One region of the Kitasatospora sp. NPDC057936 genome, then DNA from elsewhere that is predicted to be linked to it. Evidence: riboswitches for the same ligand, from Rfam matches in the RefSeq annotation. Region 1 holds a riboswitch; each other region holds the start of a gene.
The links. A riboswitch is a leader RNA that binds a small molecule or an ion and turns the genes downstream of it on or off. The one in region 1 is predicted to bind S-adenosylmethionine.

Region 1 (3,265 bases):
CCCGGCTGAGGCCCGATACGCTGGCGCCACCCCACGAAGGAGCCGGAACAGTGATCACCGCCATCGTCCTGATCAAGACCAGTGTCGACCGCATCCCGGAGATCGCCGAGGCCATCGCCGCCATCGAGGGCGTCAGCGAGGTGTACTCGGTGACCGGCGGCTACGACCTGGTCGCGATGGTGCGGGTGCGCAAGCACGACGACCTGGCCGACGTCATCCCGGGCCGGCTGAACAAGGTCCCGGGCGTCGCCCACACCGAGACCCAGATCGCCTTCCGCACCTACTCCCAGCACGACCTGGAGGCCGCGTTCGCGCTCGGCCTGGACGAGTAGTCCTCAGTCCTCAGTCCTCACGGCGAGTGTCGGCGACGCAACGGCCGCCCTCGTTCCGGTAGTTCCACGCCGCGCCGTCCGTGACCAGCTCGCGGACGGCGGTCAGGAAGCGGTCGACGTGCTCGTCCGGGGTCCCGGCGCCGAAGCTGACCCGGATGGCGTTCAGGCTGCGCTCGCCCGGCAGCGACGGCTCCGGCGCGCCGCACTCGGACGGCGCCACGTCCTCGTCGCCGAGCAGCGTGCGCACCAGCGGGTGCGCGCAGAACAGCCCGTCGCGCACGCCGATGCCGTACTCGGCGGAGAGCGCGGCCGAGAAGTGCGAGCTGTTCCAGCCCCGGACGACGAAAGACAGCACGCCCACCCGCGCCGAGTCGGAGCCGAACAGGCTCAGCACCTTGACCTGCGGGATCTCCGCCAGCCCGGCCGTGAGCCGGGCGATCAGCGCCTGCTCGCGGGCCTCCAGCGCGTCGAAGCCGGCCTCGCTCAGCGCCCGGCAGGCGGACGCGATGGCGTAGGCGCCGATGACGTTCGGCGAGCCGGCCTCGTGCCGGGCCGGGCCGGTGTGCCACTGGACGGCCACCGAGCCGTCGGCCTCCCGGGCCACCGTCCGAGTCGCACCGCCGCCGGCCAGGTACGGCTCGGCCGCGTCCAGCCAGTCCGCCCGGCCGGCCAGCACCCCGGCGCCGAACGGCGCGTAGATCTTGTGGCCGGAGAAGGCGATCCAGTCGACGTCCAGCTCGGCCACCGAGACCCGGTGATGCGGGGCGAGCTGCGCGGCGTCCAGCACCACCCGGGCGCCGTGCCGGTGCGCGGTCGCGGTGAGCTCGGCGACCGGCCACAGCTCGCCGGTGACGTTCGAGGCGCCGGTGACGCACAGCAGCTTCGGGCCCTCGGGCGCCCCGGCGAGCGCGGCGTCCAGCGCGGCGACGGCCTCGGCGTGCGAGCGGGGAGCGCGCAGGTAGGTGACGTCGAGCCCGGCGTGGGCCCAGGGCAGCAGCGAGGCGTGGTGCTCGGTCTCGAACGCGAACACCCGGGTGCCGGCCGGCAGCGCGGCGGCGAGCAGGTTGAGCGAGTCGGTGGTGGCCCGGGTGAAGACCACCTGGTCGCCCTCGCGCAGGCCGAGGAACTCGCCGACGGTCCGGCGGCTCTGCTCGAACAGGTCGGTGGACAGCTGCGAGAGGTACCCGGCGCCGCGGTGCACGCTGCCGTAGTAGGGGGCGTACGCGGCGACGTCGTCCCACACCCGCTGCAGCGCCGGCGAGCTGGCCGCGTAGTCGAGCGGCGCGTAGCCGACCTTCTCGCCGTTGGCGAGCGGCACCTGGACGTCGTGGCCGAGGACGGCGAGGGGGGCGCTCGAAAGGGGGCGAGCGGAGCTCGTCGCAAGAAGGGCGGTGGTGGGCGACGACTGGGCGGCGAGAGACATGAGGATGCACTCCTTCGGAGGTCGAGGGACCCCGGGAGTGCTAGTCGTCGGGCGTCCGCGCTTGCCTCGCGGACGGTTCGCCGCGCGGCCCGGTCCTCACCCAGGGCACCCCGCCACGGACGGAGGGTTGCCGGACAGCAAGCTGGGGCTTGTCGCTGTCACTCATGACCTGGACAGGACTCTAGGTCGCGTCCGCCCGGTGGTCAAACAGGCATCCACCATCCGGACAGCCGAAGGGGCCCGCGGCGACGAACTGCCACGGGCCCCTCAACTCGCTTGTCAGTCCCGGCCGGTGGCCTCCGACCAGCGCCGCAGCAGCTCCTGCGCCGCGCCCGAGTCCACGGCCGCCGCGGCCCGCTCCATGCCGGCCGCCAGCTGCTCGGCGAGCGGCGCGTCCGTCAGGTCCAGCGCCACCAGCGCCGCCGCCGTGTTGAGCAGGACGGCGTCCCGCACCGGCCCGCGCTCCCCGGCCAGCAGCCGGCGCGCGACCTCGGCGTTGTAGGAGGCGTCCGCCCCGCGGAGCGCCTCGATGCCGACGAGCTCGATGCCGACGTCCCGCGGGTCGAAGGCGGTCTCGGTGACGATGCCGTCCCGCACGATCCACACCTGCGACGTCGTGGTGACGGTCAGCTCGTCCAGGCCGTCGTCGCCGCGGAAGACCAGCGCCGTGGAGCCGCGCCGGGCGAGGACGCCCGCGATCAGCCCGGCGAGCCGGGTGTCGAAGCAGCCGACGGCGTGCGCGGTGACCTTCGCCGGGTTGGTCAGCGGGCCGAGGATGTTGAACGCGGTCGGCACCCCGAGGTCGCGCCGGGCGGTGGCGGCGTGCCGCATCGACGGGTGGAACCTCGCCGCGAAGCAGAAGGTGAGCCCGACCTCCTCGGCCACCTCGGCGACCCGCCGGGCCGACAGGTCCAGGGCGATGCCGAGCTTCTCCAGCACGTCCGACGACCCGCTCGCCGAGGAGGACGCCCGGTTGCCGTGCTTGACCACCTTGGCACCGGCGGCCGCGGCGACGATCGCGGACATCGTGGAGATGTTGACGGTCTTGGCGCGGTCGCCGCCGGTACCGACGATGTCCACCGCCGGGCCCGGGATGTCCAGCGGCTCGGCGTGCGCGTACATCGCGTCCACCAGGCCGCTGATCTCGTCGACCGTCTCGCCCTTGGCCCGCAGCGCCACCATGAACCCGGCGACCTGGACGGGGGACGCCTCGCCGCTCATGATCCGGTCCATCGCCCACGCGGTGGCCGAGCGGTCGAGGTCCTCCCCCTTCAACAGCGCCGCCAGGAGGTCCGGCCAGGTGCGGACCACCTGCGCGGGGTCGGTACCACCGTTCGCAGGGTTCACGTTCACCATGGCTGACTCCAGCTGTTGTCGGTTCCCCCAGGGGGGACGTCCGTACGGATGGAGTCAGCCTATCGAGCGGCGGGGTACCTCCGGCCCTGTCTTCTCTAGTACTGAGACGGCGCCGCTCAGCGCGTCGCGGGGGCCCGCTTGGCCAGGCGCGCCC
Region 2 (3,265 bases), on a different contig from region 1:
CAACCGGCGAGATCGCAGCGGCCGCACTGTTCGGGTCTGTCACCCGTCGGTGCGGCGCTTCGCGTACTCGGGGACGGTGTGCATCGGGGGGCGTTCCGTGGCCGTCACGGGGTGGGTGTGGGCGGTGAACGCGCGGGTCTCCGGGTCGCGGGTGAACTGGGTGAGCAGCGGGTGGACGAGGTCGGCCGAGGCCTTGAGGCGGTGGGCGCGGTCGAGGCGTTCCAGCGCGGTGCGGTAGATGGTGGCGGCCATCCGGCCGAGGGCCTGGCCGTCCTGGTGGCGGTGGTGGCGGACGCCGACGTCGACCTGGGCCAGGGCGTCGAGGCCGACGAGCTCCAACGCGTCGACCAGGAGGCCGAGTTCGACGCCGTAGCCGGTGGGGAAGGGGAGCCGTTCGAGCAGTACGCGGCGGGCCGCGTACTCACCGCCGAGCGGCTGGACGAAACCGGCGAGTTCCGGCCAGTGCAGGTTGAGGAGGGGGCGGGCGACCAGTTCCGTCACCCGGCCACCGCCGGCCGGGAAGACCGCGTCGGGGTCCCCGGCGGAGCCGCTGACTTCGAGCGGGCGGTCGTACATGGCCTTGACCAGCTGGATGTCCGGCTCGGTGAGCAGCGGGCCGACGGTGCCGGAGACGAAGGCGGGGTCGAACTCGCGCAGGTCGGCGTCGACGAAGCAGACGATGTCGCCGCGGGTGACCAGCAGCGAGCGCCACAGCACCTCGCCCTTGCCGGGCACGGCGGGCAGCCGGGGCAGGATCCCGTCGCGCGGCACGACCCGGGCGCCGGCCGCGGCGGCCACGGCGGCGGTGTCGTCGGCGGAGCCGGAGTCGACGACGACGAGCTCGTCGACGAGGGGGAGGCGCTCCATCAGCTCGCGCCGGATCGTGCGGACGATGTCGCCGACGGTGGCCGCCTCGTCGAGGGCGGGCAGGACGACGCTGACGCTGTGGCCGGTGCGGCGCTTGGCCGCCAGGAGGGTGTCGACCGGCCGGTCGGCCGCACTCCACGAGCGGCGGCCCAGCCAGGAGGCCGCCTGCGGGAGGAGTGCGGGGGTCGGTTCGGCGGGCACGGGACTCTCCTCGGCGGATCGGGGTGGAACGGGCCATCTCGCGTGGCGGACGGTCCCTTTCGGGCTCGGCGCCTTCGGATACAGTCTTCGTACAGCGGTCGGACCTTCGCACGCCGGGGTCACCGCTGACGACAACTTCACATGCTCATCCAGAGGGACTGAGGGAACGGCCCGTTGACGTCCCGGCAACCTTCTCGCGCGGCTTTCACCAGGCCCCGGCGGGACAGGTGCCAATTCCGGCCCGTGGTGCGCCCGCACCACGGGGAAGATGAGGAGAGAGGCCTCCGCCATCATGGCTATCGACACAGTCGCACCCGCATCCGTGGATCTCGGCCCCGCCACCGCCCTGTCCTGTCGGGAGTGCGGCACCCGCTTCCCGCTCGGTCCGAGCTTCGCCTGTGTGGAGTGCTTCGGGCCGCTGGAGATCGCGTACGAGTTCGGGAGCGAGGCCGCCGAGGAGCTGCGCAAGCGCATCGAGGCCGGGCCCGCGTCGATCTGGCGCTACGCGCCGCTGCTGCCGGTGCCCGCGGACGTCGCTTCGAAGCCGAACCTGAATCCCGGCTGGACCCCGCTGGTCAAGGCGGACAACCTCGGTCGCGAGCTCGGGTTCACCGCGAACCTGTACGTGAAGGACGACTCGGGGAACCCGACGCACTCGTTCAAGGACCGCGTGGTGGCCTGCGCGATCGAGGCCGCGCGCGCCTTCGGCTACACCACGCTCTCCTGCTCGTCGACCGGCAACCTGGCCGGTGCGGTGGGTGCGGCGGCGGCCCGGGCCGGGTTCCGCTCGTGCGTGTTCATCCCGCACGACCTGGAGCAGGGCAAGGTCGTCATGGCCGGTGTGTACGGCGGCGAGCTGGTCGGCATCGAGGGCAACTACGACGACGTGAACCGCTTCTGCTCGGAGCTGATCGGCGACCCGGCCGGCGAGGGCTGGGGCTTCGTCAACGTCAACCTCCGCCCGTACTACGGCGAGGGCTCCAAGACGCTCGCGTACGAGATCTGCGAGCAGCTCGGCTGGCGGCTGCCGGAGCAGATCGTCATCCCGATCGCCTCGGGCTCGCAGCTCACGAAGATCGACAAGGGCCTGCAGGAGCTGATCAAGCTCGGGCTGGTCGAGGACCGGCCGTACCGGATCTTCGGCGCCCAGGCCGAGGGCTGCTCGCCGGTCTCCGCGGCGTTCAAGGCCGGCCGGGACGTGATCAAGCCGGTGAAGCCGGACACCATCGCCAAGTCGCTGGCGATCGGCAACCCGGCGGACGGCCCGTACGTGCTGGACATCGCGCGGCGCACCGGCGGAGCGGTCGAGGACGTCACCGACGCCGAGGTGGTGGCCGCCATCCGGCTGCTGGCCCGCACCGAGGGCATCTTCGCCGAGACCGCGGGCGGCGTGACCGTCGGCGTGCTCAAGAAGCTGGTCGAGACCGGGCAGCTGGATCCGGCCAAGGAGACCGTCGCGATCAACACCGGTGACGGCCTCAAGACCCTGGACGCCGTCGCCGATGCCGGGATGACCGCGGTCATCCGCCCGACGCTGGAGTCCTTCCGCACCGCCGGCCTCGCGTCCGCCTGATTCCCCCACGAGGAGAGCCACCCATGAGCGCCACCGTCCGCATCCCCACCATCCTGCGCACCTACACCGGCGGGTCCGCCGAGGTCACCGCCGACGGCGGGACCCTGGGCGACGTCATCGCCGACCTGGAGAAGAACCACGCGGGCATCTCCGCGCGCATCCTGGACGACACCGGCAAGCTGCGCCGTTTCGTGAACGTGTACGTGAACGACGACGACGTGCGATTCGCCGAGGGACTGGCGACCGAGATCAAGGACGGTGCCAGCGTCTCGATCATTCCGGCGGTGGCCGGCGGCTGCTGAGCCGCGCCCCGCTCCGACCGGCCGCCCGCGCGCACGGAATTCCGCATTCCGTGCGCGGGGGCGGCCGCTCGCATTTCGGCGGGAATATTTCCCGGTCGAGTGGGAGTAGAGTGTCGCTCGGCCGGGAACAAGGGTCCCCCTCACCCTCCCCGTGCGAACCGCCGCTCCGCCGTCCGTCCGTTGAGACCGCCCGGGGACCGGGTCCGGGAAACATGTCACGCGGATGTCAGAATTCTCCAGGGGATTTGTGTAATCCGTCCGCTATGTCCGGCGTGAATTGCGGAGTTCCTTCCGATTCGGCCCGTCCTGTCCCTTGACGCGG
Region 3 (3,265 bases), on a different contig from region 1:
ACGCTCCCCGCGATGACGAGGTCGATCCGCTTGGTGTAGACGTGCCGGCCCTGGGCGACCGTGACCGGCAGGCTGCGTGCCTCGGGTTCGGACTGCCCGCCGCGGACCAGGTCGAGTTGTACCGTCCCGCCCGCGCCGCCCGCGTCGGTGATGAAGGCCACGTAGGCGGTCTGGCCGACCGGGAACGTGGTCGAGGCCCCGGTGATCCGCTGCTGCCCGGTGTCGAACCCGGTACCGGTCACGAGGTCCTGCACGCCGTCGTGGGCCTGGCTCGTGCCGGAGGAGCAGGCCGCGGCTGCGCACAGCGCCACGGCGACCACCCCCGACCGCACGACCGGACCCTGGCGACCGTTCATGTGCTCGCCCTCCGCTCGGGGACGGTCGAGAAGGGGACCGTCGGTAAAACGGTAGAGCTCCGGTCGCGGCTCGGTGAGGGATATGCGAAGTCGTGGCACTGCCGCTTCGAAACCGTGACAGATGTCCGGATCCGCGACGCGAGCGCCCCGATTCGGAACGGAGGTTTCGGTGATCTTCCTTGACCGGAACAGGATGTGACGGATGGTCAGGCCGACGCCCTACGGGGCGGCCGTGCCACCCTCGCCCAGGACGGGCGCCACCAGCCGGCCGAGTTCGGCGGCCTGCGGGGCGGGGACGTGGGCGGCCAGGGCCTCGGCGATGGACGCGGCCCACTGCGCGCGGGTGATCCGCCCGAGCAGCAGCGGGAGGTCGCGCTCGGGGGCGAACGCGATCTCCGTCGTCGTGCCCGGGGCGAGGCCGGCGGCCCGTTCGAGCCGCGTCACCTCGTCGCCGTCGTAGAAGCGGATGACGCCGTCCAGGTCGCAGAGCAGGGCGTCGAATGCGAGGTCGGTCATGGCCGGTGATCATGCCAGAGCCCCGCGGACCGGGCCCGGCGGGAGCCGTGCTCCCACGAAGCGGAGGTGTACGGGGTAGGGGGAGTTTGGCGGGCGGGGCGGGGAGTCTTGTATCGTTCCTCGCGAATCATCCAGAGGGGTGGAGGGACCGGCCCTACGAAGCCCCGGCAACTCCCCGTTCGACCCGGCGTCCGAAGTACGCGCCGTGCCGTCCGGGATCAGTGCCAACTCCGGCCTGTCGCCAACGTGGCGCGGGAAAGATGAGGAGACACGGTGCTCTCTGTGCTGTCCTTCGCCCGGGCGCTTCCCGCCCCGGCCCTTCCGCGTACCCGTCTCGTGCCCGGCGCAGGCATCCGGCCGACTTCTCCGGCCCGTTCTCGCTGACCACCCCCGCGCTCCCCGCGGGGAGCCCCCGCGTGCCGAACCCACCCGTCGGCCGCGGATTCGAGACTGGAGTACCCATCCATGGAGCTCACGAGCGGCGTCGGCGTGCTCGACAAGGCCACCGCGATCCTCGCCACCCTGGAGTCCGGCCCCATCACCCTGGCCGGACTCGCCGCCGCCACCGGCCTGGCACGCCCCACCGCCCACCGGCTGGCCGTCGCGCTGGAACACCACCGGCTGGTGACCAGGGACCTGCAGGGCCGGTTCGTCCTCGGCCCCCGGCTCGCCGAGCTGTCGGCGGCGGCGGGGGAGGACCGGCTGCTGGCCGCCGCCGGGTCGGTGCTCGTGCACCTGCGCGACGTCACCGGCGAGAGCGCCCAGCTGTACCGCCGTCAGGGCGAGGTCCGGATCTGCGTGGCCGTCGCGGAGCGGCTCTCCGGTCTGCGCGACACGGTGCCGGTGGGGGTCACGCTCCCAATGAAGGTCGGCGCCGCCGCCCAGATCCTGCTCGCCTGGGAGGAACCGGAGCGCCTCCACCGGGGGCTCCAGGGGGCGCGCTTCACGGCCACGGCCCTCAGCGGCGTACGGCGGCGGGGCTGGGCGCAGTCCATCGGCGAGCGCGAGCTCGGGGTCGCGTCCGTGTCGGCGCCGGTGCGCGGGCCGTCCAACCGGGTGGTGGCCGCGGTCACCGTCTCCGGCCCGATCGAACGGCTCACCCGGCACCCGGGCGCGCGCCTGTCCCAGGCCGTCATCGAGGCGGCGAACCACCTCACCGAGGCGCTGCGCCACCCGTGACCGGCCCGGCCCCGGGCCTGAGGCGTCGGCTCAGGCCCGAGGCCCGGGCCCGGGGCGTCGGCTCAGGCCCGAGGCGCCGGCGTGAGGAGCGCCGGACGGGGAATGCGGCTGATCACCGAGCCGATCAGGGTGCCGATCGACACCCCGAAGACCGCCGAGACGGCCGCCAGCACCGACTGGGCCCCGTTGCCCACCTCGATCTGGGCGGTGTTCAGCAGGCCGAAGGAGCCCGGCACGACGATCCAGAACGCCGGCAGGTAGAGCACCTGCCAGAGCGGGCCGCCCGGCAGCCAGTGCACCAGGGTGGCGGCGACCGCGGCGGAGACCGCCCCGGCCAGGCCGCCGATCGCCGCGCCGTGCTCCGAGCCGATGACGACCTGGACGGTGACGCTCACCGCGATCACCGCGACGATCCACGGAACGGCGCTCGGCGGGGTGTTCACGTTGATCACGACGCCCGCGACGGCGATCGCGAGGCCGAGCCCGATCACCCACCAACTCGGCTTGGCCACCTGCACGTTGGCCAGCGCCGAGGCGGGCATGCCGATCGCGGTGGTGGCGGCGGCCACCCCGGCCAGGAACAGCGCGAGCTGCACCGCGCCGGACACCAGCCGGGCCGTCCCGGCGCTGGCCGAGCCCGCGGCGATCTCCGACAGGCCGGTGACCAGCAGCCCGCCCGGCAGCAGGATCGCCAGCGTGGCGACGATCGTCCGCAGCGGGCCGTCCAGCAGCGAGGCCTGCGCGAGCGCCAGGACGAGCAGCGCGACGAGGAACCCGGCCGTGACGGGCAGCAGCGGCCGCAGGGACGGCAGGCGCCGGGCGAGCACGGTCAGTCCCGCGACGACCAGCGAGCCGGCCCCGGCCGCCAGCACGTTCGCCGCGGCCGGCTGCAGGAACATGCAGACCCCGACCCCGACCGGCAGCGCCCCGAGGTCCGCCACCCACGTCGGCCAGCGGGCCGGCGCCCGGCGGATCGCGTCCAGCTCGGCGAGTGCCCGCGGCCCGTCGAGCCCGCCGGCGCGCAGCCGGTGCACCAGGTGGAGGACGTCGGCCGTCTGCTCGAAGCGCAGCGCGGCGCCGACGGGCCGGAACGCGGTGGCGTCGTCCGGGCCCAGCGAGACGAACAGCCCGTTGGTCAGGGCGGCGACCTGCACCCCGGGAGCCCCCAGCGCCCGCCCCAGGCCGTGGAGTTCCTCCTCGACGTCGTGGACGGG

Region 2: linked by a shared signal. The riboswitch ahead of thrC (threonine synthase) and the one ahead of ACFVU9_RS18905 (aminotransferase class V-fold PLP-dependent enzyme) in region 1 are both predicted to bind S-adenosylmethionine.
Region 3: linked by a shared signal. The riboswitch ahead of ACFVU9_RS14740 (IclR family transcriptional regulator) and the one ahead of ACFVU9_RS18905 (aminotransferase class V-fold PLP-dependent enzyme) in region 1 are both predicted to bind S-adenosylmethionine.

Annotation. Positions count from the first base shown of each region.
Region 1 covers NZ_JBHVPD010000032.1:71,785-75,049, reverse strand. Annotated here, with positions in the region: gene ACFVU9_RS18915 (rhomboid family intramembrane serine protease) at 1-9, shown strand, start outside; gene ACFVU9_RS18910 (Lrp/AsnC ligand binding domain-containing protein) at 51-332, shown strand; gene ACFVU9_RS18905 (aminotransferase class V-fold PLP-dependent enzyme) at 343-1,755, opposite strand; SAM riboswitch class IV at 1,808-1,925, opposite strand; gene trpD (anthranilate phosphoribosyltransferase) at 2,035-3,111, opposite strand; gene ACFVU9_RS18895 (hypothetical protein) at 3,228-3,265, opposite strand, start outside.
Region 2 covers NZ_JBHVPD010000025.1:79,442-82,706, forward strand. Annotated here, with positions in the region: gene ACFVU9_RS16190 (glucosyl-3-phosphoglycerate synthase) at 40-1,068, opposite strand; SAM riboswitch class I at 1,211-1,343, shown strand; gene thrC (threonine synthase) at 1,361-2,641, shown strand; gene ACFVU9_RS16200 (ubiquitin-like small modifier protein 1) at 2,665-2,943, shown strand.
Region 3 covers NZ_JBHVPD010000022.1:65,625-68,889, reverse strand. Annotated here, with positions in the region: gene ACFVU9_RS14750 (hypothetical protein) at 1-356, opposite strand, end outside; gene ACFVU9_RS14745 (hypothetical protein) at 576-872, opposite strand; SAM riboswitch class I at 997-1,139, shown strand; gene ACFVU9_RS14740 (IclR family transcriptional regulator) at 1,338-2,051, shown strand; gene ACFVU9_RS14735 (threonine/serine exporter family protein) at 2,114-3,265, opposite strand, start outside.